DNA from 3 places in the Nocardioides seonyuensis genome. Region 3 is predicted to be linked to each of the others. Evidence: predicted binding sites of a transcription regulator. Region 3 holds the regulator's gene; each other region holds the start of a gene.
What was found. Region 3 encodes LexA, which represses DNA repair genes until DNA is damaged. Its sites were predicted from a motif close to TCGAACANNTGTTCGA; they were not measured.

Region 1 (9,766 bases), 1.6 Mb from region 3:
CTCGTGGAGCGGGCCCGCGCCATCGGCGTGGACATCCCGATCATTCCCGGCATCATGCCGATCCTGAGCCTCCGCTCGATGCAGCGCATGGCCGAGCTGTCGCGGCGCGACCTGCCCGCCGAGGTGGTGGAGAGGCTGACGCCCCACGCCGACGACGCCGCCGCCCTCCGCGCCGAGGGCATCGCGATCGCCACCGAGCTCTGCGAGCAGCTTCTCGGGGATGGCGCCCCGGGCCTCCACTTCTACACGCTGAACTTCTCGCGCGCGACGCGAGAAATCTTCACCGGTCTCCAGATCACCGTCTGATCGCCGCTAGCCTGCCGCCATGCGCACCGTCACCGTCACCGGATCCGGCATCAGCCACGTCGCCCCGGACGTCGCCGTCCTCCGCGTCGTCGCCGTCCAGCGGGGGGAGGGAGTCGCCCAGGCCTACGAGGCGATGAGCGCCTCGGCTGCCTCGCTCGTCGAGATCGCCGTCCGCCACACCGATCCCTCCCGCATCTCCTCGACGGGGGTCTCGGTCTTCCCGACCCACGACCACGAGGGCGCCCGCAGCGGCTACGAGGCCCGCCACTCCTACGCGATCATGTGCGACGACCTGGCCGTCGCGGGCGACCTGCTCACCGACCTCGCGCAGAAGATCGGCGACGCGCTGGGGGTCGACAGCGTCGGGCTGGAGGTGACCGACGGTGCCTCCGCTGCCGCGGAGGCGCGCGAGGCAGCCTTCAGCGACGCCCGCGAGCGGGCGATGAGCCTGGCCCGCATGGCCGGGCTCGGACTGGGACAGGTGGAGTCGATCGTCGAGACGACCGCACAGGGCGACTCGATCCCGCGCGTGGCCTCCAAGCTGGCCATGTCTCGCGACGCCGTCGGACTCGAGCCCGGCGAGACGGCGGTGTCCTGCTCGGTCACCGTCGTCTGGACCCTCAACTAGCCGCGCTCAGCCCGGCCGACCACCTCGGCGACGAGGGCGGCGCTGAGACCGACGAAGGGCAGTCCCGGTCCGGTCGTGGCCGACGCGCCGGCGGTGAGGACCCCGTCGACAGGTGTGCGGGGACCCAGTCGCTCACGCGCGGTTCGCGGCCCGCGCCACTGGACGCCGTGGGGCGACCCGCCCCACTGCTCGACGAGGTCTCGCGGCGACCTGTCGACCCGTGCGACGACCTGCTTGCGTACGTCGATCCCGCCACGGGCCAGCGCGACGACGATGTCCTCGGCCAGTCGGCCGCGTCCGTGGAGTGTCCAGGCGGCAGCGCCCGCGGGAGCCTTGCCGCCGGTCCGCACGACCAGGAGCGGGTCGCCGTGGATCACCACCTCGTGCGGGAGGTCGGGCAGGTCGCCCTCGAGTCCCAGGTGGCACACGACCGGAGGGATCGCCGGCATCGTCCGCTCGACGTACGGCGCCAGCGAGGGCAGTCGACGCGGGTCGATCGCCACGACCACGAGGTCGGCGGGGATCTCGCCGGTCGTGGTGTGGACGGCGACGACCCGTCCGCTGCGCACGACCAGGTCGACCGCGGTGGTGCTGGTGAGCACGCGGACCCCACGCAGCACGAGCCGCTCGGCCATGGCGCCGCCGAGGGCGGCGATGCCACCGGGGACGGTCCAGGTGCCGAAGCGCTGCTCGAGGTAGGAGGTGATGCCCAGCCAGGCCGGGACGTTGCGCAGGTCGTGCCCGTCGGCGACGGCCGCGTGCCCACCGACCAGCCTGAGCCGCTCGTCCTTGAAGCTGCGTCGCAGCCTCTTGTGGAGCGACTCGCGCGAGGCCAGCAGCGAGGTCAGCTCCTTGGGCGCCAGGTCGGGGTTCCACGGCCGCTCGAACCACTCGCGTCGCAGCAGCTCCCACACGTCGCCGTACGACGCCACGTGGTCGACCCACTGCCGCCCCAGTCCGGCACCGAGGCTCTCGACCGCGGCCAGCTGGGCTGCCCGCGAGCCGCCCGGGAGGGCCAGCGAGGAGCCGTCGGCGAAGCGGTGCTCCCGCACGAGGTCCAGCGGCTGCAGGTCGAGCTCGCGCTCGAGCGGGCGGCCGGACTTGCGGAAGAGGTCGCGGACCACGGCCGGCAGCAGTGTGGTGGACGGGCCGGCATCCCACGTGAAGCCCTGGCTGGACTCCGAGCCCAGTGCGCCGCCGAGCACGTGGGAGCGCTCGACGAGGGTGACGTCGTGGCCGAGCTTGGCCAGCCTCGCGGCGCTCGACATGCCACCGAAGCCGCCACCGACCACCACCACGTCCGACACGCGGTGAACCCTAGTGACCCCGTCCCGCTAGGCCGCCTGGTGGATGGGGTCCTTCTTCTTCCAGCGCCGCCAGCCGCGGCGGACCAGGCGGGCGACCAGCAGGAGCATGACGAGCCCCAGGGCGAGCAGGACGCCGGCCAGGGCAGCGGCCGCCTCCGGGTGCTCCAGGGCGAACCAGACGACACCGAGGACCGCGAAGTCCTCGGTGAGGCTGGCAGCGACGTTGGTGACGGGCTCGGGGGAGGAGTTGATGGCGAGTCGGCCGCCGGCCTTGACCAGGTGGGAGAGCAGCGCGGTGCCTCCGCCCACGGCCCCCAGCACCGCCTGGTCGAGCGAGGAGGCGTCACCGGCGAGCAGCACGCCGATCACCGTGCCTGCCGTGGGACGGATCGCGGTGGAGATCGCGTCCCAGGTGGAGTCGATGTAGGGGATCTTGTCGGCGATGAACTCCATGGCGTAGAGGAACCCGGCAGCGGCCAGGACGTCCCACCGTGCGAGGACGTCGGGGATGTCGCTGAACGTGCCGAACCGGTCGGCCAGCCCCATCACGAGCACCACCAGGTAGGCGTTGATGCCGCTGGCCCAGCCGGTGGAGAAGGTCAGTGCCAGGGAGTCCACTCGGTCACCTCCATGCTCGGACCTCCATGTCAGGCCACCTCGGCCACGGTGCCACCGGTCATCGCGAGGAGCTCGTCGAACGTCGTGGAGAACACCGCGGCGGGGTGGCCCGCAGCTGCCCAGATCGTCTCGTGCCGGCGCAGCCAGGGGTCGATCCAGGTCGGGACAGGGGCCGGGTGGTCGAACGGCGAGACGCCGCCGATGACCTGTCCGGTGTGGCGTCGTACGAAGTCGGGGCTGGCGCGGTCGAGGCGCTCGACGCCCACCCGGGCGGCCGCTGTGGCGGTGTCGACCCGGTGGGCGCCGGAGGTGAGGATCAGGACCGGGTGGCCGCCGGCGTCGAACAGGAGGCTGTTGGCGATGGCGCCCACCTCGCAGCCGAGCGCGGCGGCGGCGAGTGCGGCAGTGTGGGCGCTGTCCGGCAGGATGACTACCTCACCGGTGCCGCCGCGCCGGACGAGCTCATCTCTGAACGAGGTGATCGCTGGGTGCTCACTCGACATGGGGGGAGCCTAGCCAGCACGGACCGCAAGTGCCTTCGGAGGGAAATCATGTCGCGCGAGATGCCGGGATCAGTGGTCAACAGCCTGCGGGTGCTCGCCCTGCTCGTGGCGACCTCGGGCGTGATCACTCTGCTCACCTGGTTGATGAGCGACGACATCCTGATGACGTGGGCCGAGGGCAACCCCACCGCGCAGGAGATCCTGGCCCAAGGGGGGATCGAGGCGCTGCGTGCCGACCAGATCTCGCCGGGGTTCGTCGCCCTCGCCGTGGTGGCCTTCGTCGGCTTCGCCCTGCTCTCGCTGGTCCTGGGCGCGTTCCTGGCCGGCGGGTTCCCCTGGGCGCGCTGGGTCCTGACGGCCACGGCGTTCATGGGAGCGCTGGTGGTCACGGTCTGCCTGCAGAACCAGATGCCGACGATCTTCGTGGTCCTCTCGGTCCTCCTGATCCTGCTGGGTGCGCTCCTCGTGGTCCTCCTGTGGCGCAAGGACACCACCGCCTACCTGCGCGACGACGTCTAGCCTCCGGCTGCGTTCCTCCGGTCCGTCGGGGCCGTTCTCTTGAGACTGTCGGACAGGGGTAGTACCGTTCAGGGTGTTCGAACAAACGTTCGACAGACCCGGGTGGCGGTGACCTCGACCCCCACCGACACCCGGGTCGCCCCGGGGTCGACTGACAGCAGGCAGAACCTGCCAGAGGTGCAGTGGAGGCGTGATGAGGCAGTACGACGACCCCGTCGAGGTGCGACGCGGCGAGACCGAGGGGCCCGACCAGTTCCTGTGGCGCGGCCGGCTGTGGAAGGTGCGCGCGGTGCTGGCGCACTGGGTCGAGACCGGCCCCTGGTGGCAGTCCGCCGGAGTGCGGGCGGTGGTGGGCTCCGACGAGGCGACGTCGCCTGCCGAGACCCGTCCAGACCAGACCCCTCCCACCCAGGCCCACACCGACATGCTGGTCGAGCGCGAGCTGTGGCGGGTCGCGGCAGGCCGTGGCGTCGACAACGACGGAGTCTTCGACCTCTCCTTCAGCTGGACCGACGGGCGCTGGCAGCTCGTCGGCTGCGTCGACTGAGGGGGAGTGACGATGTCTCCCCACCTCCTGCCCGCGACCACCCACTCCTACCTCGAGCGCTCGGCCGCCTCCCTCCACGAGGCGGTCACCGCGCGCGACGTCCCGACCCGCTACGCCTGCGCCCACGTCGCGGCGTTGCAGGCTGCGGCCGCCCTGCTGGCGGCACGGGCTCGCCCGGCGCCACGGGCCCGCCGCCAGAAGAACGCCTGGGTCCTGCTGGCCGAGGTGGCCCCCGAGCTCACCGAGTGGGCACGCTTCTTCGCCGCCGGCGCTGCCAAGCGGGCAGCCGCCGAGGCGGGCTCGACCCGAGCCGTGACCGAGCGCGAGGCCGACGACCTGGTGCGCGACTCCGACCGGTTCCTGGCCGTGGTGGAGCAGTCGTTGGGGCTGGTGCCCCACGTCCGTGCAGGCGGTCGGGCAGCGGTGCCCCACGCGAGCGAGCACAGCGGTGTCGCCTGATCCGTTCGTCCATCTCCACGTGGCGTCGGGCTACTCCCGACAGTTCGGCGCCTCTCATCCCCACGTCCTGGTGGAGCGGGCCGTCGAGCACGAGATGGACACCCTCGCCCTCACCGATCGCGACGGCACCTACGGGGCGGTCAAGTTCGTCAACGCCTGCCGCTCGGCAGGTGTCCGCCCGGTGCTCGGGGTCGACCTGGCGGTCGGGGCAGGGCGGGCGACCTTCCTTGCGGTCGGTCGGGCCGGCTGGGCTGCGGTGTGCCGGATGGTCTCCGCTGCCCACCTCGCCGGTGAGCGGGGCCGTCCCGTGGCCGGCCTCGACCTGCTCGCGCCCCACCTGTCCGGCGGGCACGTGGTCGTCCTGCTGGGGCCGGCCTCCGACCTGGGCATGGCGGCGACCCGACGGCGTGACGACCTCGGCGCGGCCGTGATCGAGTCGTGGTGCGAGGTCGTCCCTCGGGAGAACCTCGTCGTCGAGCTGGTCTCCCACCGGCTCAGGGCCGGCCGGGGCGGTGCGGCGACCTGGGGTCCCGGCACGTCCCACCATGCTGCCCGGATGGCCGCGATGGCCCACCGGGCCGGCTTGACGAGCGTGCTCACCAACGCGGTGCGATACGCCGACCGCCTGGACGCGCCCGTCGTCGACGTGCTCGACGCCGCCCGTCGGCTCGTGCCGTTGGGGTCGGCCAGCCTGCGTGACATCGGCCCGGACGGCTCCCGCGGCAACGCCGAGGGGTTCCTGAAGTCCGGCAAGGAGATGCACGAGGTCGCCGAGGAGGTCTGCCGGCTGGCCGGCATGGGTGACAGCGAGACCGAGGCGCGCCGTTTGCTGGCCCGCACCCGGGCCGTCGCCGACCGTTGCGCCCTCGACCCGCGGGCCGACCTGGGCATCGGCGAGATCCACTTCCCCGAGTTCGACGCCGGAGCCCGAGGAGCCGATGTCGAGCTCCGCCGTCGGTGCGAGGCCGCGATCGGAGGCCGCTACGGCAACGCGCCGCGCCAGCGGATCTGGAAACGGCTCGACGACGAGCTGGAGATCATCAAGACACTGGGCTACGCCTCCTACTTCCTCACCGTCGCCGACGTCACCGACATGATCGGTGCGATGGGCATCCGCCGGGCGGCTCGCGGCTCGGGTGCCGGGAGCCTGGTCAACTACCTGCTCGGGGTCTCCGGTGTCGACCCGATCCGCCACAACCTGATCATGGAGCGGTTCCTCTCGCCGCTGCGTGCCTCGTTGCCCGACATCGACATCGACGTCGAGTCGGCGCGCCGTGAAGAGGTCTACCGCGCGATCCTCGAGAAGTTCGGGGGAGAGCGCTGCGTCTGCGTCTCGATGATGGACACCTACCGGGTCCGCCACGCCGTGCGCGATGTCGGGGCTGCCCTCGGCATGCCGCCGGGTGAGATCGACGCCATCGCCAAGGCCTTCCCCCACATCCGCGCCCGCGATGCCCGGCTGGCGCTGCGCGACCTGCCGGAGCTGCGGGCCAGCGGTCTGACCGGGTCCTGGGGAGGGCCGGGCGGCCTCGACCTCTTCTTCGGCCTGGTCGAGCGGCTCGACGGGCTGCCCCGACACATCGCCATGCACCCGTGCGGAGTGCTCCTCTCCGATGCCACCCTGCTCGACCGGACCCCGGTGGAGGCCTCCTACTCGGGCTTCCCGATGAGCCAGTTCGACAAGGACGACGTCGAGGAGCTCGGCCTGCTCAAGCTCGACGTGCTCGGCATCCGGATGCAGTCGGCGATGGCCCACGCGGTCGCCGAGGTGGCACGGGTCGACGGCGTCGAGATCGACCTCGACGACGAGGTGCAGGTCCCCTTCGACGACGTGCCGACCTACTCGATGATCAGCGAGGCCAAGACCCTGGGCGTCTTCCAGATCGAGTCACCGGGTCAGCGCGAGCTCGTCGGCAAGTCCGGCATCGAGAGCTTCGAGGACATCATCACCGACATCTCGCTGTTCCGTCCCGGCCCGGTCAAGAGCGACATGATCACCCCCTACCTCGAGGCCAAGCAGGGATGGAAGATCGCCCGCTACTTCCACGACGACCTGCGCCCGATCCTGGAGTCGACCCGAGGTGTGGTGGTCTTCCACGAGCAGGTGATCGAGATCATCGCCAGGTTCGCGCGGGTCTCCTACGCCGAGGCCGACGAGAAGCGTCGCGCCCTCGGAGACACCGAGGGGATGGCCGAGACCAAGGTGTGGTTCCACGCGCGGGCGCTCTCGCACGGCTACGACCTCCCACTTGTCGAGAGGCTGTGGAAGGTGCTGGAGTCCTTCGCCTCCTTCGGCTTCTGCAAGGCGCACGCGGCGGCCTTCGCGCTGCCCACCTACCAGTCGGCCTGGCTCAAGGCCCACTGGCCGGCCCACTTCCTGGCGGGGGTGCTCACCCACGACCCCGGCATGTATCCCAAACGACTGATCCTCGACGACGCCCGCCAGTTCGGGGTGGGTGTGCTCGGTCTCGACGTCAACGCCAGTGAGGCGTCCTACTGCGTCGAGCGCAGTGAGCAGCACCCTGCCGGCCACGCGATCCGGATCTCGCTCGCCGACGTCAAGGGCATCAGCGAGGCCGAGGTCGCCCGCATCGTCACCGCGCGGGAGACGCCCTACGTCTCGTTGTCGGACTTCTTCCACCGGGCCCGGGTCTCGCGCCCGGTCCTCGAGCGGCTGGTGCTGGCCGGCGGCTTCGACTCGGTCTACGACATCGACGCCGGCGATGCCACGGTCCAGCGTCGTGGTCGGCTCACTCGCCGTGACCTGCTGCTGCAGGCCGCCGAGCTCGACCGGCATGCCCGGGTGCTCGACCGCACCTCCCGTGGTCGGGGCCTTGCGGCGCGCCGGACGCTGCGACCCGCCGCCGTGCGGGCCGCGGGCGCAGCAGAGCTCAACAGCTCCGACCCCGCGGTCCGGGCGGCCGCCCAGTCCCGTGCGGCCCAGCCGGTCCGACCGGCCGACTCGGTCCAGCTGACCCTGAGCCTGGGTGACGAGCCGGGTGGGCAGGGGGAGCGCGCCACCGGCCTGCCCGAGATGAGCCGCCACGAACGGATGCGGGCCGAGCTGGAGATCCTCGGTCTCGACGTCAGCCAGCACGCGGTGACTCCCTACGCCGAGTTCCTCGACGCACTGGGCGCGACCTCCAGCCGCGACCTGCTCCGTCGTCGCAGTCGCTCCGAGCTGCTGGTGGCAGGGGTCAAGGTCGCCACCCAGACTCCGCCGGTCCGCTCGGGTCGGCGGGTGGTCTTCCTGACGCTGGACGACGGCACCGGGCCGGTGGACGCGACCTTCTTCGAGGACGCCCAGGCTCCCTGCGCCGCCACGGTCTTCGGCTCGTGGCTGCTGCTCGTGCGGGGCGAGCTCCGGCGCACCGGTCGCCGTGGCGTCTCGCTGCGTGCCACCGGCGCCTGGGAGCTGCCACGACTGCACGCGCTGTGGTTGCAGGGCCGCGACAGCGACGAGGGGATCGACCTGGTGCGCGCCGAGCTGGCCCGCCTCGACCGGCCGGTCAGGACGGATGACCCGGCCGACACAAGCCCCCAGCAACGACGCGTGCTCGTGCACAGCAGCGGGTTCCAGATGTCCCCCTATGCCGACATCAGACCGGCTGGCGACTCGGTGAAGGACGTCGCCCGCAAGCTGTGGCACCGCAGCCCCGGGAGCCCGGGGTGAGAGGCCGCGACGCACTAGGGTTGGGTCCATGCCAGGCACCAGCACCTCCCACGAGCGCCGCCAGGCCGTGCGCACCGGCGTCGTCTGGTCCGCGGTCCGGGATGTCCTCGACGCTCCCGACGGCTCGTCAGGAGAGCCGGCGCGCATCATCGACATCGGCGGGGGCACGGGTGGCTTCGCCGTCGCGCTGGCCGAGCTGGGCCATCGCGTCCAGGTCATCGACCCCAGCCCCGACGCCCTGGCTGCCCTCGACCGACGCGCCCGTGAGCGCGACGTCGCCGACCTGGTCTCAGGTCAGCAAGGAGACCTCGCCGACCTCGCCGACCTCGTCGACGAGGCCGACCTGGTGCTCTGCCACGGCGTCCTCGAGGTCGTCGACGACCCTGCTGAGGCCCTCGCCACGATCGCCGAGGTGCTGCGTCCGGGGGGTCACCTCAGCCTGCTCGTCGCCCAGCGCCACGCCGCGGTGGTGGCCCGCGCGATGGCCGGCCACTTCCAGGCTGCTCGCGAGCTGCTCGACGCCGATGTGTCGACGAGCAGCCGTGGTGGGCGCCGCTTCACCCACGAGGAGGTGCTCGGCCTGCTCTCCGGAGCTGGGTTCGGTCCGAGCACCGTCCATGCCGTGCGTGTCTTCGCCGACCTCGTCCCGGGCAACCTCATCGACCTCGAGCCGGGTGCCGCGACTGCGCTGGCAGACCTCGAGCAGGCGGTGGCAACGCGCCCTGAGTTCCTCCCGCTCGCCACGCAGCTGCACCTGCTCGCCCAGCACTGACTCCTCGAGTCGGGGGTGTCGATGACCGACACCCCGATCCTCCACGTCGACATGGACGCGTTCTACGCCTCCGTCGCCACCCGTGGACGGCCGGACCTGGTGGGTCAGCCCGTCATCGTGGGTGGTGGCAGCCGGGGCGTGGTGCTCTCGGCCAACTACCTGGCCCGTGACCACGGCGTCCGCTCCGCGCTGCCGATGACCAGGGCCAGACGCCTCTGCCCCGACGCGGTGGTGATCGCTCCCGACTTCGAGCTGTTCGGCACCGTGTCGGCCTCGGTGATGGAGGTCTTCCGAGAGGTCACCCCAGTGGTCGAGGCGATCTCGCTGGACGAGGCGTTCCTCGACGTCAGCGGGTCGACCCGGCGGCTGGGGCCTCCCGAGCTCATCGCCGAGCGCCTGCGCTCGACGATCCACGACGAGCAGCAGATCACCTG
Region 2 (9,766 bases), 360 kb from region 3:
GGCTGCGCCCCGGCTCCTACGGCACCATGGTGACCCGTGACCAAGACCAACCCGGGCAACTTCTTCGAGGACTTCTCCGTCGGTCAGGTGATCGACCACGCGACACCGCGCACCGTGACCGAGGGTGACCGTGCCCTCTACGGCGCCCTCTACCCCACGCGCTTCGCGCTGCCGTCGTCCGCCGCATTCGCGGCGAGCTGCGGCCTGGACGGTGCGCCGGTCGAGGAGCTGATCGGCTTCCACATCGCCTTCGGCAAGACCGTTCCCGACATCTCGCTCAACGCCGTGGCCAACCTCGGCTACGCCGAGTGCCGCTTCCACCGTCCGGTCGCGACCGGTGACACGCTGAGCACGAGCTCGGAGGTCATCGGCCTCAAGGAGAACTCCAACGGCCGCACCGGCGTCGTGTGGGTGCGGTCCACGGCGACCAACCAGCGTGGCGAGACCGCCATCGACTGGGTGCGCTGGGTGATGGTGCACAAGCGGGACGCTGCGTCCCCGGCGCCCGAGACGGTCGTTCCCGAGCTGGCCCCCCACGTCGCCCCGGACGACCTGGTGGTGCCCTCCGGCCTCGACTTCACGTCGTACGACGTCGCTGCCGCCGGCGAGCCGCACCTGTTCGGCGACTACGAGGTGGGGGAGCGGATCGACCACGTCGACGGCGTGACGCTGACCGACCCGGAGCACATGATGGCCACGCGGTTGTGGCAGAACACCGCCAAGGTGCACTTCAACACCGAGGCCCGCCCCGACGGCAACCGCCTGATCTACGGCGGTCACGTGATCTCCATGGCTCGCGCGCTGTCGTTCAACGGCCTGGCCAACGCCCAGCTCGTCGCGGCGATCAATGCCGGGTCCCACGTCGCCCCGGCCTTCGCCGGCGACACGGTCTACGCCTGGTCGGAGGTCCTCGACAAGGCCGAGGTCGACGCCCCCGGTGTCGGAGCGCTGCGGCTGCGGCTCGTGGCGACCAAGGGTCGGGACGAGTCGATGACTCTGCGCGGGGAGGACCCCAAGACCGGACGTCCTGCGTACGCTGCGGGGGTGCTGCTCGACCTCGACTACTGGGCCTTCATCCCGGCCGGCTCGCCGTGAGCGTTCCCGCTCCTGACGCCCGGGGTCGGATGACCTACGACTTCTCGATCGTCGGCGTCCAGAAGAGCGGGACCACCACGCTGGCATGGGCCCTGCGCCAGCACCCCGACGTCTGCCGGCCCCCTCGCAAGGAGATCCACTTCTTCGACCGCGAGGACTACGACTGGGACTCGCCGGACTACGCGCGCGACTACACGGCACCGCGCCGTGCCGCCCGCCACCGGATGATGGGCGACGCGACACCGACCTACCTCTTCTGGCCCCACGCCCTGGAGCGGATGCACGACTACCGGCCGGACATGCCGCTCATCGCGATCTTCCGTGACCCGTTGGAGCGGCTCTTCTCCCACTGGGCCCACCTGCGGGCGCGGGTGATGCCGTGGGTGGACTGGCCGAAGTTCATCCGGCGGTTCGCCGAGACGTCACTGCCGGCAGAGCTGCCCGCCGGGGTGAAGCCGGTGCGCTACGGGCACATGTCGGGAATCGCGCGCGGCTACTACGGCGAGCAACTGCGGCGGGGCTTCGACGTCTTCCCCCGGGAGCAGTGGCTCCTCCTGGAGTTCCGGGAGATGTTCGCCGACTTCGAGGGCACCCTCGACGCAGTGACCGACCACCTCGAGCTGGCGCGCTTCGCGCCCCATCCTCCGCTCTCGCAGCGCAACGCCGGCGATGCCGGGGTGGTGGGGACGCCGCCGACGGGCGAGCAGCTGGAGAGGATCGCGGCGATGTACGGCCAGGACCTCGAGCTCTTCGCCGAGCTGTCGGGGATCGACACGACTGCATGGCCGACGCGGCGGATCCTCGAGGGAACTCTTGATCCGGACGAGCTGGCGGCTCGGTTCGCCGCCAAGATCAACCGGGGCGCCGAGTCGTGATCAGTCAGTCCTGACCGGCTAGACGGTATGACGTGACCGGCTCGTCGTGAGTTGGTTGCGGGCCGGGGCCTCACTCACAGAGATTCGTGGGTTACCGAGCAGGGGCCACCTGCTCGGCCTATCCGACAGTTGTGGGAGGCCCCGGTGTTTACCGAGCGTACGAGCGTTGGGCTCGACGTGCACGCCCGATCAGTCGCGGCAGCGGCGATCGATGGCGTCACGGGCGAGTTGTTCCAGTCGAAGCTGACTCCGTCCTATGCCCACATCAGGTCTTGGCTCCAGGGCCTGCCGGCCCCGGTGGCGGTGACCTATGAGGCGGGGCCCACGGGGTTCGGGCTCTATCGGTCGCTGACCGATGCCGGGATCCGCTGCCAGGTCGCCGCGCCCAGCAAGCTGCAGAAGCCATCAGGTGATCGGGTGAAGACCGATGCTCGCGATGCGGTCCATCTGGCGCGGCTGCTGCGGCTGGACGAGATCACCTCGGTCGCCATTCCGACGGTCGAGCAAGAGGCGGCCCGAGACCTGGTGCGGGCGCGGGAGGACTGCCGCGGTGACTTGATGCGAGCAAGACACCGGTTGACGAAGCTGCTGCTGCGGCACGGGATCGTCTACGACGGCGGGAACCCCTGGACCGGCAAGCACGACACCTGGCTGCGGACCCAGGCCCTTCCCCAGCTGATTAGTCGAGCCACGCAGCTGACTTTCGACAACGACTACGAGACCGTCAGGACCACGTGGGCTCGTCGCGACCGGCTGGACGCCGCGATCGAGGAGATGGCTGCTGACAGCGAGTTCACCCCGGTGGTGCGCCGACTCGGCTGCCTGCGCGGCGTCAGCACCCTGACCGGGTTCGCGTTGGCTGTCGAGATCGGTGACTGGCATCGGTTCACGGGCCGCACCATCGGGACCTTCGTCGGGCTCACACCGGCGGAGCACTCCTCCGGGGAGTCGAAGAACCGCGGCTCGATCGCCAAGACCGGCAACGGTCACGCGCGGCGACTTCTCGTCGAGGCAGCCTGGCACCACCGACCCCGCTACTCGGTCGGCAAGACCATGCGCGACCGCTGGGGCCTGGCCCCGGCAGCAGCCAGAGTGCGTGGGGACGAAGGCAACCACCGGCTGCACCAGCGCTGGGTGCGGTTCATCGACCACCGCAAGCGGCACAACGTCGCCAACATCGCGATCGCTCGCGAACTCGCTGGCTGGTGCTGGTCCCTGGCCATTCTCGACGACAGCTGACCAGCCACACCGACTGCTTCGCCACAGGACTCCGGTGACAGCGCGAGGAGCGACCCGCGTGACTCCTATGAGCAGACCATCGCGTCGACGCTCGTTCCTAGACAAGCGGTCCCGCTCCAGCCGGAACAACCGTCCTGCGGTAATCAACCCGCGAATATCAGACTGACCCGCGCGTCGAGAACGACACGCTCGCCGACAGTCCCACGACGAAGCACGAGGCGCCCGCCCGCAACCAGCGAGACGGGCGCCTCACCCTGCCCTTGACAGGAGATCGCTACATATCAGGAGTCGGACGCACCCGGCTCGGGATCGGGGTCGCTGGCCGGCTCTGAGTCAGGGTCGAGCTGCTCGGTGTTGGGCTCCTCGCCGTCCGGCGTGGGCGGCTCGGCGTCCTGGTCGGGGTTGTGGCCGTGCTGTTCCTCAGTCATGGCTCGGAGGTACCCGAGACGCGCGACTTCATCCGAGGACGCAGGCGCCACCTCAGGAGGCGAGCGCCAGCAGCCGTGCCGAGACGTGGCGCTCGGCTGGGGAGGGGTGTGACTGGTCTGTCGGCGGGTCAGGGGCTCGCGACCGGTGGACGTGGCCGGTCGGGGTGGTGACTGAGACCTCGGTGACGGCCAGAGGGTCGGGATGGGGCTCGTGGCGCCAGCCGTGAGCCTCCTTGGCGTAGTTGCAGGCCTCGCAGAGGCCCTGGCCGTTGTCGGAGGAGGTGACGCCGTCGTCGGCACGCCCGTTGACGTGGTCGACGTGGCGGATCGGAGCACTGCAGAAGGGGGAGCGACAGCGCCGGTCACGCAGCTTGATGAACTCGGCCAGCGCCCCGCGGAAGAAGCTCGTCGAGGACTCCATGGCGACCAGGGCGCCGTTGTGCGGTGCGGTGAAGAGCCGTTGGATCGTGGAGTGTGCGTGCCCTGCGGCGGCGATCACCATGCTCCTGGCCACAGATGCCGGGACGTGACCGGCCGAGAACACGTAGCCGGGCTCGTCGCCCTCGCCCATCAACGTCTCCGCGCTGACCAGCAGCTTGATGGCAGTCGGCGCCGGGGTGTTGCGGCCTCGGCCGCTGAGTCGACCGACCAGCGTGTCCGCGACGAGCTGGCTGCGGTCGCGCTCGTCGCCCTGGGCGCGCGCCGTCTCGGCGGCGGCGTCGAGCGAGGCCATGATCAGTGACAGGTCCGTGGCGGGCAGGGTCGCGCTCAGCTGGCCCATTCCGTCGCCGAGGATGCGGCCGGTGACCCGGCGCTTGGCTCGAGCCCTTTCGTGCCGCGCGAGCCAGCCCTCCTCGTCGCGGCGCAGCACCTCGCGCTGCACGAGGTCCCGCAGGTGACCGTCGCCGAGACCGTCCAGATCGCGGCACACGACCACGTCGACTTCGCGGCGCTTCTCGGCGTCCAGGCACGAGGTCTCGGACGCGATGATCTCGGCGCGACGCTCGTTGAGATCGCCCCGCTCGAGCGCTGCCAGTGTTTCGGGCAGGTCATGGAGGAGCGCTCGAGCCAGGGCCAGCTTGCGCCGGCCGTCGTGGGGCGACTCGCGGCGAGCAAGGCCGATCTCCTTGGCGATGCCGGCCTCGGGCTTGGGGCGACGCCGGCGCGGCTCCAGCTGTCGTCGTGCCTCGTCCTGGGCCAGTCGGTGCTGGTCGAGCTGACCGCTGATCCGGGCCTGCGTGGCACAGATGGCCGACTTCAGGCGCTCCAGCTCCTCGAGCTGGTCGACGCACTCCTCGGGGGCGGCGGCGAGGGGGATGGTGGTGAGTGCGTCCCTCAGCGTGCGCACACTCGCCCCGTGCGGGGTGAGAGTCGGCGAGCCAAGGGAGGATTCGAACACAAGTTCGATTGTAGGGCGTAGCGGAGCGGGTGGTCAATAGATCTGGGTCGCTGTGGAGGAACTACGTCTGGTGCCCTTCTCAGATCAGGCATCCGCCCTCGCCGTAATGACGACAGTAAAGTCCGCTCGTGCCTCATCAGCTCATGCCGATGAGCGGTCGTGTCACGATGCGGCCATGACGGATGATCGACTAATCGCTGAACGGGCAAAGCGCGTGGTCGCCCTGGTTGAAGACAACGTGAGAACCGAGTTGCAGGTTACGAACGGAGGTTTCGATCTCGGGCTCAGCGACGAGACGATTGAGCGGCTCATGCAGGGCGTGACCTCCGGTCTCTTGTACGCCTTTGCGGTCGACTGGTCGCCGGACTGGGTCAGGGCGGGCGATGTCCACCACTGGGAGGAGGCGGGCCGATACTTTGCGCGCTGTGGCGTCTGCCTTGCGGACTCCCCGCCGTCGCCAGACCAGGAGACTGCCGATGCCTGGGCTCACAAGCACGGGAATTCCCGCTGAGGGAACGCCCGGATCTGCTGCTAATGGTGCGCGGACCTGCCGATGAGCGAGCGCCCAGAGCACCGACTCCTCGGTAGCCTCGAACCCATGACCGAGGATGACGCACGCCGAGTGGCCGTCTCGTTGCTCAACTCCCGCTACCCCGAGTTCGCAGCGGGCGAGTGGGTGATCTCGGGCGTCGCCGATTACGACACCGCATGGGCGTTCTCCTACAACAGCCGCACGTTCCTCGACGCAGGCGAGGTAACCCACGCGCTTGCAGGCAACGGCGCGCTCGTCGTGCCCAAGTCCGGCGACGAACCATGGTTCACACGGTCGGGAGCCGACACGGCGAGCCAGATCGCCCGGGGCCGTTCCGCCTTCGAAACCTGACGCCAGCGTCCGGATCTGTCGTGGATGGTGCGCGGATCTGCCGGCGCGGATGTGTCGGGTCGACACGGCAGAGTGGGGACCGTGTCAGTCCCTTCTGAATGGCAGGCCACAACCCGGCTGTCGTTGCGCCCACCGACGCCCGTCGACGCCCCCGCCGTGCTGCGCATCCTCTCCGATGACTCTGTGGTCAGGTACAACCCTTCTGACCGGGTCGAGGAGCTGTCCGAGGTCGAGGCTGTCCTGCAGCGGTGGCTCGAGCACTGGTCGCACCACGACTTCGGCAACTGCTGCGTGTTCGAGAGGGAGACTGGACGACTCATCGGCAACTGCGGTGTCCGGCGGATGACCGTCCATGCAGCGCCGGTGCTCAACCTCATGTACCGCTTCCATCCGAGCGCATGGGGTCGGGGCTACGCCACGGAAGCAGCACTGGCGGTTCTCGACTGGGCGTCCCGGAGCCTGCCGGGCGAGATCGTGCTCGCCCGGGTGCGTCCCGAGAACGCCGCCAGCCAGGCAGTGGCACGGCGGATAGGACTGCGGCGCGATCCCCTCTTCGACGACCAGGGGAAGGACGGCCTGGACTGGGCTTTCACCAACCGCCCGCAGTAGGCCGTCGGCGTCCCAACGGCCGGACCCGCCGCAACGCCACCGCTCACTCCAGCCGGTGGAGCCCTTCACGCAGCCGCGCGGCAAGCTCGACGGAGGCCTCGATCTCGGCGCGCCGGATGGAGACGCTCTCGACGTTGAGCCCGAACGGCACGCCGAGCCGGCGACAGTAGGTCATCAGCTCGCGTGCGGCCGCCAGGGCGTACTCGAAGGACGCGTCGAGGGTGTCGTCGGCGTGCCGGAGCTCGTTCTCGATCCACCGGGGCACGTCGACGCCGAGCCATCGGAGGAACTCGAGAGTCTTGGTGGACCCGCAGACCGAGAACGTGAAGACGAAGGTCGCCGGGGCCAGCCCTCGTGCGAGGCACTCGTAGCGATAGTCCGACACGAGGTTCTTCGCGGCGGTCACGTCGTAGATCACCTGGGTGACGAAGAAGGAGCATCCGGCGTCCTGCTTCCGCAGGAGTCTCAGGTGCTCGTCACCCTTGCGCGCGTGGCGCTCGGGGATCGCCACTCCGCCGAGCAGCAGGTCGGGCCGTGTCCGCGCCCGCAGGCTCTGGGCGTCGGCCAGCGAGGTTGCGACGGACTCCTCACGCGACGCAGCACCGACGAACACCGACAGCCGACGGTCGGCCTCCTGGGCCCGCAGCCATGCCTCGAGGTCCGACTCGGCGTACTTCCCCACGGCCCGGTAGACGACGACGGGGGTGCTCCCGGTGTCGAAGTAGTGAGACAGGTAGTCGGCCGGATCCATCGTCGGCAGGAACGGGAAAGGCCGTTCCTCGGGGTTGCGACCGCTCTCGTCGTCGATGTCGTAGAGGATCAGACCGTCGAGGTCCACGGCCCGGAGGCGCTCGGCCGTGCGGCCCGCGATCTCCAGCGCCTTCTCCGGGGAGGCCTCCTGTCGCGGCGGGGTCAGCGCGAAGATGAGGAACTCGCCTCGCCCCTCGATGATGCGCCGCTGCAGGTCCACGTCGGGACCGTAGCGGACGCGGTGTGCAGAATCGGGTCGACGTCCTTGACACGGTTTGGCAGGGTGGAGCCACCGAACACAACTGGAGGACACCGTGGCTGACCAGGACCCCAACGCAGATCTGAAGGCGAAGATGCGGGAGGCGCTGGATCGCAAGGCCGGGCACGGCCATCCCGATGACTCGGCCGGCTCCAAGGAGAAGGCGCACGGCTCGGAGGTGTCGGCCAAGAACGTCGCCAAGCCGATGCACCGCCGCAAGGCGGGTGGCGGGGGCTCCTGAGTCAGACCGTGCTGTCGACGCGTACGTCTGCCGGCGCGAAGGCCCGCGTGAGCGGGAACAGCGCGAAGGCCAGGACGAGCGGCGCGGCGAAGCCCAGGCGCAGCGAGCCCGAGCCGACGAGCCCGGTCAGCACCGAGCCGAGGAGCGCCCCGACGTAGTTGAACTGGTTGAAGCGGGCGATCACTGCGTCCACGCGCGCCAGGCGGTCCTCCGGGCGGGCGTCGCGGGCTGCGAGGGCGGCTGCCGCTGAGAAGCTCAGCGGGGCGACCACGGCCACGGACCCACCCAGGAGGGTGAAGCCCAGCACGGCGACCGGCCAAGTGGGGGCGAGCACGACGACGGCGAGGGCGACCACGGCGACAGCCGCCCCTGAGCGCAGCAGGGCGACGGCTCCCACCTGCTCGGTGAGGCGGTCGCCGACGAGCCTGACCAGTCCGCTCGCCACGAGGTAGGGGAAGACGGCCAGCGCGATCAGCTCCTCAGGCGCGTCGAGGACGTGCTCGAGGTAGGCCGGGCCCCACGTGAAGGCGGCGGTGTCGACCATGTAGAACACCACGAGCGCCAGCCCGATGAGCATGATGGGCCGCCACGGCACGTCGACCTCGTCGATGGGGACGTCGGCCGAGACCGACCGGGTGGAAGTCACGAAGGGCAGGAAGGCGGCGGCGAAGGGCACGACCGCGACGATCGCGGCGGACTCCCAGGGCAGGGCCGAGCCGGCCAGGGCGAACGCCGCGCCGCACACTCCGCCGAGCGTCCAGGCGCCGTGGAAGGACGGCAGCACCACGCGGCCGAGCCGGTGCTCCAGGGCCACGGCCTGCATGTTGCTGCTGGCGTCGACGAGGCCCAGCGCGATGCCGTACGACGCCAGCCCCAGGACGAACACCAGCACGTGCGGGGCCAGCACGATGACGAGCACCGCCACGCCTGCCAGCAGCAGTCCGGTGCGCAGGAGCCGAGCGCTGCCGGATCGTCGGGCCAGGCGCTCAGCGACCAGGGAGCCCGCTCCGGAGAGCAGGACCATGAGCAGCAGGATCCCTGACAGCGCCAGCTCGCCGAGCTCCCACCGCTCCTGGAAACGGGGCAGCCTCGTGGTCAGGCTGATGAAGACGAGTCCCTGGGTGAAGAACGCGGCAGCGATGGCGGGACGCACGCCCGCATCGTGGCACTCCCCGGCATCCGGCGTGCGAGACTCGCCGCATGTCTGAGGCCCCGGCCCCCGAGCTCTGGCTGGTCCGCCACGGCGAGACCGAGTGGAGCCGGGACCACAAGCACACCTCGGTGACCGACCTGCCCCTCACCGAGGTCGGTGAGGCCGCGGCGCTGGCGCTGCGCGAGCGGCTGGCCGCCACCACCTTCGACCTGGTGCTCACCAGCCCACGCCAGCGGGCTCGTCGTACCGCCGAGCTCGCGGGGTTCCCCGGTGCCGAGGTGGACGACGACCTCGTCGAGTGGGCGTACGGCGACTACGAGGGCATCACCACCGCCACCATCCGCGAGAGCGTGCCCGGCTGGACCGTGTGGACGCACCCGAGCCCGGACGGGGAGACCGCTGCCGACGTCACCCGACGCCTGGACCGGGTGGTGCATCGAGTCAAGGGCAGCCGCGGACGGACGCTGGCCTTCGCCCACGGGCACTCGCTCCGGGCGCTGGCGGCCCGGTGGCTCGAGCAGCCGGTGCAGGAGGGGAGGTTCTTCCGGCTCGACACCTCCACGGTGTCCGTGCTCGGCTTCGAGCGGGAGACCCCGGTGATCCTGAGCTGGAACGCATGATGCGAATCGACCTCCACACCCACTCCAGCGTCAGTGACGGCACCGACCCGCCCGGCGAGCTGGTCGCCAAGGCCGCCGCGGCCGGCCTCGACGTGGTCGCGCTCACCGACCACGACACGGCGGCGGGCTGGGCGCAGGCTGCAGCCGTCGCCGAGCGCGAGGGCGTCGAGCTCGTGCGGGGCATGGAGATCAGCACGACGCACGAGCACCGCAGC
Region 3 (9,766 bases):
GTCATCCGTGCCCGGATTCGGGCACTACCCCCGAGTAGTGGAAGATGTCGCGCATGTCACGCGGAGTTCTCGTCAGGTTCCTTCTCGTGCTCGGCCTGCTGGCCGGGTGCGTGGCCCTGAGCCTCAACAAGGAGCCCAACCTCGGTCTCGACCTCCGGGGTGGGGCGCAGTTCGTCTTCCAGGCCGAGGGCACCGAGGAGACGCCCGCCAACGCGGAGAACGTCGACAAGACCATCGCGGTCCTGCGCGGCCGCGTCGACGCGCTCGGCGTCGCCGAGTCGACGCTGGTGCGCCAGGGCGAGGATCGCATCCTCGTCGAGCTGCCCGGTGTCTCCAGTGATGAGGAGGCGCAGGAGGCCGAGGACCAGATCGGCAAGACCGCCCAGCTGACCTTCCACGAGGTGCTCCGTGTCGTGGAGCCGGGCACCGAGCCGAAGAAGGAAGGCAACCTCGTCCTGCCGAGCGACCAGGGCGACACCCTCGAGATCGGCCCGACCAAGATGACCGGCCAGGAGGTCAAGGGAGCCACCGGCACCCAGAACCAGGACTCGGTCGACTACGTCGTCAAGCTCGACTTCACCGGCAAGGGCGGCGACGTCTGGGCCGACATCACCGGCGAGGCCGCGTGCAACCCGCCGGGCGACCCCAAGCGCCGCGTCGCGATCGTGCTCGACGGGGAGATCATCACCTCCCCCCAGGTCGACCCGAGCGTCGGCTGTGAGGTCGGTATCCGCGGTGGCGCCACTGACATCGACGGCCAGCAGAGCCTCGAGGAGGCCAAGGAGCTGGCCACCCTCATCGAGGGCGGTGCCCTGCCCCTGGAGCTCAAGGCCGTCTCCGACCGCCTCGTCGGCCCGACCCTCGGTGCCGCCGCGATCGACGCCTCGATTCAGGCCGGCATCATCGGCCTGATCCTCACCGGCCTCTTCATCATCGTCGTCTACCGCCTCGTCGGCGCGATGGCCACGATCGCGCTGGCGACCTACGCGTTGCTCGCCTACGCGATGCTGCTCGCGCTCAACTCCACGCTGACCCTGCCCGGGCTCGCGGGCTTCGTGCTCGCGATCGGCATGGCGATCGACGCCAACGTCCTCGTCTTCGAGAGAGCGCGGGAGGAGTACGCCGAATATCCCTCAGCGGGGCTGCGGCGCGCCCTGATCGTCGGCTTCAACAAGGCGTGGACCGCGATCATCGACTCCAACGTCACCACGCTGCTGGCCGCCGGGCTGCTGTTCTTCCTCGGCTCCGGGCCCATCAAGGGCTTCGGTGTGACGCTGTCCATCGGTGTCATCGCCTCCATGATCTCCGCACTGATCGTTGCGCGCGTGCTCTGTGAGCTCGCCGTCGCCAACCGCCCGGTCCAGCAGCGCCCGGCGATCAGCGGTCTCGGCAACGTCGGCAGGGTCCGCACCTGGCTCGACAAGTCCGACTTCGACATCATGAAGCGCCGGGCTGCCTGGATCGCGGTCTCCGGGGCCGCCCTCCTGATCGCCATCCTCGGCATCGTCGTCAACGGCCTCAACCTGGGCGTGGAGTTCACCGGCGGGCGCCAGCTCGACTACTCGGTCTCCAAGGAGATCTCGATCGACGAGGCGCGCGACGCGGTGGAGGAGGCCGGGTTCCCGACCGCCGTGGTGCAGACGGCCGACACCGCAGACTTCACGGTCCGCACCGGCGAGATCTCCAACGAGGAGGAGCAGGCGATCGAGGACTCCCTGGCCGCCATCGGTGGCGAGGTCGACAAGATCGACGACCAGACCATCGGCGCGTCGCTCGGTGAGGAGCTGCGCAACAACGCGCTCATCGCCTTCGGTGTGGCGTTCCTGGCCCAGCTGCTCTACCTCGCGTTCCGGTTCAAGTGGACCTTCGGCGTCGCCGCGGTGCTCGCGATGTTCCACGACGTCATCCTCGTGGTGGGCCTGTTCGCCTGGCTGGAGAAGCCCATCGACGGCATCTTCCTGGCGGCGGCGATGACGATCATCGGTCTCTCGGTCAACGACACGGTCGTGGTCTTCGACCGCATCCGCGAGCGCTGGTACGCCTCCCGCCCCGACGACTCGTTCAAGGCGATGGCCAACCGTGCCGTCATCGAGACGGTGCCGCGCACCATCAACACCGGCCTCGGCACGATGTTCATCCTGGCGGCCCTGGCCGTCCTCGGTGGCGACAGCCTGCGCGACTTCTCCATCGCGCTGCTCGTCGGCCTCATCGTCGGTACCTACTCCTCGATGTTCACCGCGACCCCGATCCTCACCTACTTCCAGGAGAAGTGGCCGATGAGCCGGGTCAAGAAGGAGAAGGTCGCCCGCGACCCCGAGGACTCCGGCGCCGTCGTCTGACCGGCGAGTCGGCGCGAACACCCGCCGAGTCGGCGCAAACCTCCCGCCGAATCGGCGCAAACCTCCCGCCGAGTCGGCGTCAACCGATCGTCGAGTCGGCGTGAGCCAGCGCGGAGGTCCCGCTGTGGATGGCGTACGACGCTCTGTCGGCGCCGGCCCGTAAGGTTCTCTGGTGCCTGAAAGCGTTCTTGCGTCCTCGACCGTCGCCGAGGTGTTGACCGCCGCGGTGGCGGCGTTGGGCGGCCAGCAGCGCGACGGGCAGGTGCGGATGGCCGAGGAGGTCGCCGCGGCGATGGAGTCCCACCGCCACCTGCTGGTGCAGGCCGGGACGGGCACCGGCAAGTCGCTGGGCTACCTCGTGCCCGCGCTGCTCCACGACAAGCGGGTCGTGGTGGCCACGGCGACCCTCGCCCTGCAGCACCAGCTCGTCGAGCGCGACATCCCGCGCCTGGTCGAGGCGGTCAAGGGCGTCGACGGCGTCGACACCTCCCACGCCGTGCTGAAGGGCCGCTCCAACTACGCCTGCCTCCACCGCATCCGCAACGGCGTGCCCGACGACCAGGGCACGCTGGTCGACGTACCGATGGGATCGATGGCCGAGAAGGTCCTCGAGCTGCGCGCCTGGGCGGAGGAGGAGTCCGAGGCCAAGGGCACGGGCGAGCGCGACAACGCTCCACGCCACACCGACCGCGAGTGGCGCCAGGTGAGCGTCAACCACCGCGAGTGCCTGGGCGCGGCCAAGTGCCCGTTCGGCCAGGAGTGCTTCGCCGAGCTCGCGCGCGAGAAGGCCCACCGCTCCCACCTGATCGTCACCAACCACTCCCTCCTCGCGATCGACGCGATCGAGGAGGTGCCGATGATCCCCGACTACGACACGGTGGTCATCGACGAGGCCCACGAGCTCACCGCCCGGGTGACCCAGGCGGCGACCGACGAGCTCGCGGTGGCCGACGTGGAGCGTGCGGCCAAGCGTGCCAATCGCTGGCTGGCAGACGTCGACGGCGACCCGATCGGCGACCTCGAGAGTGCCGCCGACGACCTCTCCGACGCCATCATCGCGACGTCACCGGGGCGGATCGACCTGGTCCCCGAACAGCTCGGTGAGGCCCTGGCGCGGGTGCGCGACGCCGCCCGCGGGTGCATCTCCGCCTTCCCCAAGGAGGGCGGCGAGGGCGATGCCGACGCCGGCCGCACCCAGGCGCGTGGGCTCCTGCAGGAGGTCTTCGTCAACGCCGAGCGGATGGCGAGCGGGTCGGCGGCCGACGTGCTCTGGCTCAACGAGGCCCGCGACCGGATCCCCGCTCGTCTCCACGTCGCGCCCCTCCAGGTGTGGGGGCCGATGCGAGACAAGCTCCTCACCGACAAGACGGTGGTGTTCACCTCGGCGACGTTGATGCTCGGGGGTGACTTCGGAGCGGTGGCGACCTCGCTCGGCCTCAAGCCGGCCGAGCGCGTGCTCGACGGCGGCTCCGACCCCGAGGGGGATGGTGTGCTGCCCTGGCGCGGCATCGACGTGGGCTCGCCGTTCGACTACGGCCAGCAGGCCATCCTCTACGTCGCCCGCCACCTGCCGCCGCCGGGCCGCGACGGCCTGGGTGCCGCCCAGCTCGACGAGATCTGCGAGCTCGTCGACGCAGCCGAGGGCCGCACGCTCGGGTTGTTCTCCTCGCGCCGTGCCGCCGAGGCAGCTGCCGAGGTCGTACGCACCCGCCTGCCCCACCTCACGACGCTCGCCCAGGGCGACGCCCAGCTGCCCGAGCTGGCCAAGCAGTTCGTCGAGGATCCCCACACGTGCCTGTTCGGCACGCTGTCGCTGTGGCAGGGCCTCGACGTGCCGGGCGAGACATGCCAGCAGGTGATCATCGACCGCATCCCGTTCCCGCGGCCTGACGACCCGCTGATGTCCGCGCGCGCCAAGGCCGCCGACGCGATGGGCCGCAACGGCTTCATGGAGGTCTCGGCGACCCACGCGGCCCTGCTGCTCGCGCAGGGCGCCGGACGCCTCATCCGCACCACCACCGACCGCGGGGTCGTCTCGGTCCTGGACCCGCGGCTGGCGACCGCGAGGTACGGCGGATTCCTCAAGGCGTCGCTGCCACCCATGTGGACCACGACCGACCCGGCGCTGGTGCGCAAGGCGCTCGCCCGGCTGGCCGCGGGCTGATCAGAGGCTGCGCAGCACCGCCGTCACGACGCCGAGGATCGTGGCGTTGTCACCGGGGATCGGGTCGTAGGCGGCGTTGTGGGGGAGCAGCCACACGTGGCCGTCCTTGCGCTGGAAGGTCTTGACCGTCGCCTCGCCGTCGATCATCGCGGCGACGATCTGGCCGTTGGTCGCGGTCTGCTCCTGGCGGATCACCACGTAGTCGCCGTTGCAGATCGCCGCGTCGATCATCGAGTCACCGGAGACCTCGAGGAGGAAGAGCGTGCCGTCGCCGACGAGCTGCTTGGGAAGCGGGAAGACGTCGGTGACCTGCTCCTCGGCGAGGATCGGGCCGCCGGCGGCGATGCGGCCGACGAGCGGGATGTTGAGCGCGGTGGGGGCGAGGTCGCCGATGCCGGTCTCGTCGACCGAGGACTCCTCGGCCGAACCCATGGCCTTGCGCGCTGCCATCACCTCGGGCAGGAACACCTCGAGGGCGCGCGGACGGTTGGGATCGCGCTTGAGGAAGCCCTTGCCCTCGAGGACGCGCAGCTGGTGGGCGACGCTGGAGGAGGACGTCAGGCCCACGGCCTGCCCGATCTCGCGCATGCTCGGCGGGTAGCCGCGCTGCTCGATGGCGTCCTTGATGGTGGCGAGCACGCGCTGCTGGCGAGGCGTCAGGCCGGTGGCGTCTGGCGGTCCGTCGGGCATGGCCACGACCTTCGCGTCGGGGCCCTGGGAGCCCGGTGCGTCCTTCTTCGCCATGGTGGCGCCTCCTGCTGATCGAGTGTGTCCCCACCGTAGCCATCGCCGGGCCGTTGATCAAACATCTGTTCGAAGCGTGTTGCCCAGGATGCCCTCGTGTTTGACCGGCCCTTCTTGGGGGGAGGGTGCCACCCGTGACTCGACGACTTCCCGCTCTCACCTCGACCCTCGCCGTGGCCTCGACCATCTTCGTGACGGCCCTCGGCTTCTCCTCGTCGCCGGCGGCCGGCGCTGCGCCCGCGCTGGCCGAGGAGGCGAGCGGGCAGCTGCTCGTCATCCTCGACGTCTCCGGATCGATGGAGCGCAAGGACGCCTCCGGCACGACGCTGATGGCCGGCGCCCGCGAGGCGGTGCGCGACTTCGTGGGCTCGGTGCCGGGTGAGGTCGAGGTCGGTCTGCGGCTCTACGGCAGCGAGTACGCCGGCGACGCCAAGGCGCCGGGCTGCCGTGACACCGAGCTCGCCGTACCCATCGCCCCAGCGTCGGAGTCGGGTGATGAGATCGTCGCCGCGGTCGAGCAGGCGAGGCCGACCGGCTTCACCCCGATCGGGCACTCCCTGACCCAGGCGGCCGACGACTTCTCCGCCGAGGGCGAGCGCTCGATCGTGCTGGTCAGCGACGGCGAGGACACTTGCGGCGACCCGACTCCGTGCAAGGCCGCCAAGCAGCTGGCCCGCGACGGCATCGAGGTCCGCGTCGACACCGTGGGCCTGTTCCTCCAGGACAACGCCGCCGCCCGCAAGCAGCTCGAGTGCATCGCCGACGCGACCGGTGGCACCTACGTCCCTGCCGACGACACCGCAGCGCTCACCGAGCAGCTCAGCGCAGTCTCGAGCCGGGCGATCTCGCGATTCCAGGCAGCGGGTGAGGAGGTCGACGGCGGCCCCTCGCAGGTCCAGGCGACTCCGGTCGAGCCCGGGACGACGTACGTCGACGACATCGTCAACGGCGAGGCGCGGTGGTACTCCATCGACCTCGAGGTCGGGCAGAGCATCGCGGTCACCGCCACCGACGACGGCACCGCGGAGTACGGCTGCTGCCTGGCCTACGAGCTGAACAAGCCCGACGGCAGCCGGCTGGACCGGTGGGGCCACTACAGCGAGGGCACCGCCACGACAGCCCTCGTCGACTCGCCGCTCGAGGACGGCGTGTCCGAGGCCGGCACCTACTTCTTCGCCGCGATCCTCGACGACACGACCTCCGACGAGGAGTACGGCGCCGTGGAGTACCAGTTCACCGTCGAGGTCACCGACGTCGCGATGCCGACGGAGACGGCGACCCCCTCCGACACCGCCAGTGCGACGCCGACCGAGACCCCGTCCAACGGCGGGTCCGAGGCGGCCGACGCGGCTGCCAGTGACGCCGAGGACGGTGTCCCTGTCGTCCTGTGGGTGGTGGTGGGCGTGCTGGCTCTGGCCGTCCTGGGTCTGGGCGCGCTCGTGCTGGTGCTGCTGCGGAGGATGAACGCCTCGCGGCCCTGAGAGGTTGCGCCTAGCCCTGCTGGGGGCTCGAACATTTGTTCGCTACGGTGCTTGCATCGTTCGAACACCTGCTCTATCGTCGTACACATGTTCGATCGAATCTCTGATCGAGTCCGACCCACTGTCGGTGGCTCGCTCTAGACATTCCCTCGACATCAACGACCGGCTGAACTTCCCCAGGAGGCCACCATGAGCACCCTCAGCATCTCTCCCACCTTCCGCACCGCCGCCCCGCGTCGCTCGACCGTGCGGCTGACCCGTCGGGGTCGGGTGGTGGTCGTGCTCGCCGGGCTCCTGGTCGCGCTCGCTGCGGCCTTCTTCCTCGCCGCCGGCGCCGTCGGCACCGAAGAGGCCGGCACCGCACCGGCCACCGAGGTCGTCCAGGTCGCCCCCGGCGACACGCTGTGGGGGATCGCCAGCGACGTCGCCGACGACGGTGACGTGCGCGCCATGATCACCGAGATCGAGCGACTCAACGCCCTCGACTCCGCCGCGGTCTCCGCCGGCCAGAAGCTCCGCGTCCCGGTCGCCACCGACTGAGCGACCGCAGCACCACAGACCTCCACCGGTTGCTTCGACCCCAACCGGTGGACCAGGGGAAGACGAGGGGCGGGCCTACGCGGCCCGCCCCTCTTCGCTTGCGCTGATGGTTGAGCCGCGACCGGCTCCCCTCGGTGGTTGAGGTCCGGGCGGTGACTCGGTTGATGTGCGAGCGGCTCCCCTAGGTGGTTGCGGTGCGAACTCGCGAGCCTCGAAATCACCCGCCATCCCCGCAGGTTGTCCACAGGACGATCTCCGCGGGTCCCGCAGAGGTGTCGTTGTCGCTAGGTTCTCTCGCGTCATCGCTGTTCTCGGGAAGGCATCTGATGTCCGTACGACGCGCGCTCGTCGCCACCGCCCTCGCTCCGCTGCTCGGGCTCGCCCTGGCCGGCTGTCAGGAGGCCGAGCCCTCGCCCAAGATGCCCTCCACGTCTGCCGCGACGCCCACGCCGACCGAGACTGCGACAGCTGAGCAGGAGACTCCGGAGGAGTTCATCCGGCGTTGGCAGGCAGCTTCGGACAAGATGCAGGTAAGTGGTGAGACGGCTGAGTACTCCAATATGTCGCCCCAGTGCAAGCCGTGCCAAGACTTCGTCGAGACTGTGAGAAGCGTCTACCGAGCGGGAGGTCATGCTGAGTTCGACGGGTCGACGATCACGAAACTCGTCCGGGTGGAGGACGAGGTGCCGACCTTCGAGCTAACCAAGACCGTGCCTGAAACGGTGGTGTATGACGCCAAGGGTGAGACGCGAACCTTCCCGCCGGGGAAGGCCACCATTTCGATCACGCTGGCCAAACGCCAGGGGGAATGGGTCGTCGCGCACTTTGGGTTCGTCTGATGATCCGAACTGGCGGCTGTGCTATCTGGCTCGGACTATGTGTCGCGCTCCTGCAGCTTGTCGTTCTCTCGCCGTCCGAAGCAAGCGCGGACGAACCCGCTTCCTGCGTCCAGGTGGGGTGGGAGCAGGTCGACGCAAACTGCAATTGGACCTACGCGGAGTACCTGGAGACGTCTTCCTCGGACAGCGCGCACAAGTGGGTCCTACTCCCTCTTTGTGTCGATCCGGCACTCGGCAGCACGTGTTCAGTTCAGCCCTGCGTGTCCAACGGTGTTCCGGGCTTCATGTACGCCGTATCGCGGGACGGTGTGCAGGTGGGAATGACCTGCGCGCCAACCGACGTGGCCCCAGGGCCCTCTCGCGAACAGGTGCTGCAGAGCTTCAAAGAGCTGCAATGGCCCAGCTCGACGGCCGTAGTCCAGCCAGGCGGTGGTCAGACATTGGTCAACCTCGAGACGATCTTCTACACGACGAACGCCGCACCCACGTCGAAGACGGTGAGTATCGCCAAGACCGACGTCCAGATCATCGCCACCCCGGTGTCGTACACCTGGTCCTTCGGCGACGGCACCACCTTGTCCACAACGACCCCAGGCGCGCCGCACCCGTCGCGCGAGGTCACGCATGTCTACACCAGCACCGACGACGTTGAGGCAAGCGTCGCGACGACCTACTCGGGCACGTACAAGATCGGCAACGGCGACTGGCAGGACCTCGGCGAGACCCACACCGTCCCCGGGCCCGTGACAGAGCTTGAGGTCCTCGAGGCCAAGCCGCAGCTTGTCCTTCGCTGATCCGGCGACGCTTTCGTCACGACGCCAACTGTCCATCAACAGCACAATCACTCGGGGAGACACCATGGCCATTGGCCGAACCATGTCCTGTCCACGTTCGAATCGCGCTGTGCCGCGCGTGCTTGTCGGCATTGTCGCGGTCGCTGCTGCTTCTGCCGGCTGCAGTTGGTCCGGCGGTAACGCGGAGTCGGAGGCGGCACCAGTGTCGTCGGATTCCTCCGCCACGGTTCTCCCTGCTGATCCGCGTCAGCTCACGAAGGCATCCCGAGCTTGGACGCGCGAGATCCCGGTCGTCGGGCAGCCAGAACTTGCCGGAAGTACGGCGCTCGTTCTCGCGCAGGCGCCTGGCGATCGGCTCAAGCTCATGGGTCTCGACGTGGAGACAGGGCGCACCCTGTTCGAAAGCTCGTATCACCCAGGGGGACTGCCCTCGGGTGTTCAACTCGCGCCCAGGTTCACCCAGCTCGCTGACGGCAGATACGTCGCGCTACTCCGCAGCGCCGAACCGGGGCCTCGCGGCTCGTTCGTTACGGCGTTGGACGTGCGCACCGGAAACGTGGTGGCGGAGGCGGCACTCGTGAGCGACGACTATGACGCGTGTGCTGACGGGCACGACGTGTGTGTCTCCGGTTGGCAGGGCTCGCCGGACTTCTACGGCATCGCCGAGGGCAGGGGGCCACAGCGTTGGGATCTCAAGACGGATCGCATGGTCGAGAGTCGTGGCTACCAAGATGCGATGGCGATCGGGCGTGACCTGTTCTGGTCGGGGGAGGGCTCGACTGCCCACCTCTCGAGGATCCGCGGGTATCGCAGGCCGAGCTGGAGCGTGCCTGTCGGTCAGGTGTTTCGCGAAGGGTCGAGTACC

Region 1: EXE58_RS19325 (DUF6504 family protein) is a predicted target of LexA. The motif match lies at 3,959-3,974, and genes of this name have one in related genera.
Region 2: EXE58_RS13405 (HNH endonuclease signature motif containing protein) is a predicted target of LexA. The motif match lies at 5,029-5,044, and genes of this name have one in related genera.

What each region holds. Positions count from the first base shown of each region.
Region 1 covers NZ_CP038436.1:34,569-44,334, reverse strand. The annotation lists gene metF (methylenetetrahydrofolate reductase [NAD(P)H]) at 1-306, shown strand, start outside; gene EXE58_RS00205 (SIMPL domain-containing protein) at 326-934, shown strand; gene EXE58_RS00200 (phytoene desaturase family protein) at 931-2,241, opposite strand; gene EXE58_RS00195 (DUF4126 domain-containing protein) at 2,269-2,859, opposite strand; gene EXE58_RS00190 (YbaK/EbsC family protein) at 2,889-3,362, opposite strand; gene EXE58_RS19330 (hypothetical protein) at 3,411-3,881, shown strand; gene EXE58_RS19325 (DUF6504 family protein) at 4,075-4,428, shown strand; gene EXE58_RS00175 (SAV_6107 family HEPN domain-containing protein) at 4,441-4,887, shown strand; gene EXE58_RS00170 (DNA polymerase III subunit alpha) at 4,877-8,560, shown strand; gene EXE58_RS00165 (methyltransferase domain-containing protein) at 8,589-9,332, shown strand; gene dinB (DNA polymerase IV) at 9,354-9,766, shown strand, end outside.
Region 2 covers NZ_CP038436.1:2,762,396-2,772,161, forward strand. The annotation lists gene EXE58_RS13390 (MaoC family dehydratase) at 37-1,095, shown strand; gene EXE58_RS13395 (sulfotransferase family protein) at 1,092-1,970, shown strand; gene EXE58_RS13400 (IS110 family RNA-guided transposase) at 2,115-3,209, shown strand; gene EXE58_RS19530 (hypothetical protein) at 3,491-3,637, opposite strand; gene EXE58_RS13405 (HNH endonuclease signature motif containing protein) at 3,690-4,985, opposite strand; gene EXE58_RS13410 (DUF7848 domain-containing protein) at 5,212-5,547, shown strand; gene EXE58_RS13415 (YrhB domain-containing protein) at 5,635-5,919, shown strand; gene EXE58_RS13420 (GNAT family N-acetyltransferase) at 6,001-6,528, shown strand; gene EXE58_RS13425 (methylenetetrahydrofolate reductase) at 6,572-7,498, opposite strand; gene EXE58_RS13430 (DUF5302 family protein) at 7,593-7,778, shown strand; gene EXE58_RS13435 (MFS transporter) at 7,780-8,931, opposite strand; gene EXE58_RS13440 (histidine phosphatase family protein) at 8,979-9,551, shown strand; gene EXE58_RS13445 (PHP domain-containing protein) at 9,548-9,766, shown strand, end outside.
Region 3 covers NZ_CP038436.1:2,401,114-2,410,879, forward strand. The annotation lists gene secD (protein translocase subunit SecD) at 54-2,339, shown strand; gene EXE58_RS11695 (ATP-dependent DNA helicase) at 2,509-4,503, shown strand; gene lexA (transcriptional repressor LexA) at 4,504-5,247, opposite strand; gene EXE58_RS11705 (vWA domain-containing protein) at 5,382-6,728, shown strand; gene EXE58_RS11710 (LysM peptidoglycan-binding domain-containing protein) at 6,918-7,268, shown strand; gene EXE58_RS11715 (hypothetical protein) at 7,595-8,107, shown strand; gene EXE58_RS11720 (PKD domain-containing protein) at 8,368-8,901, shown strand; gene EXE58_RS11725 (outer membrane protein assembly factor BamB family protein) at 8,984-9,766, shown strand, end outside.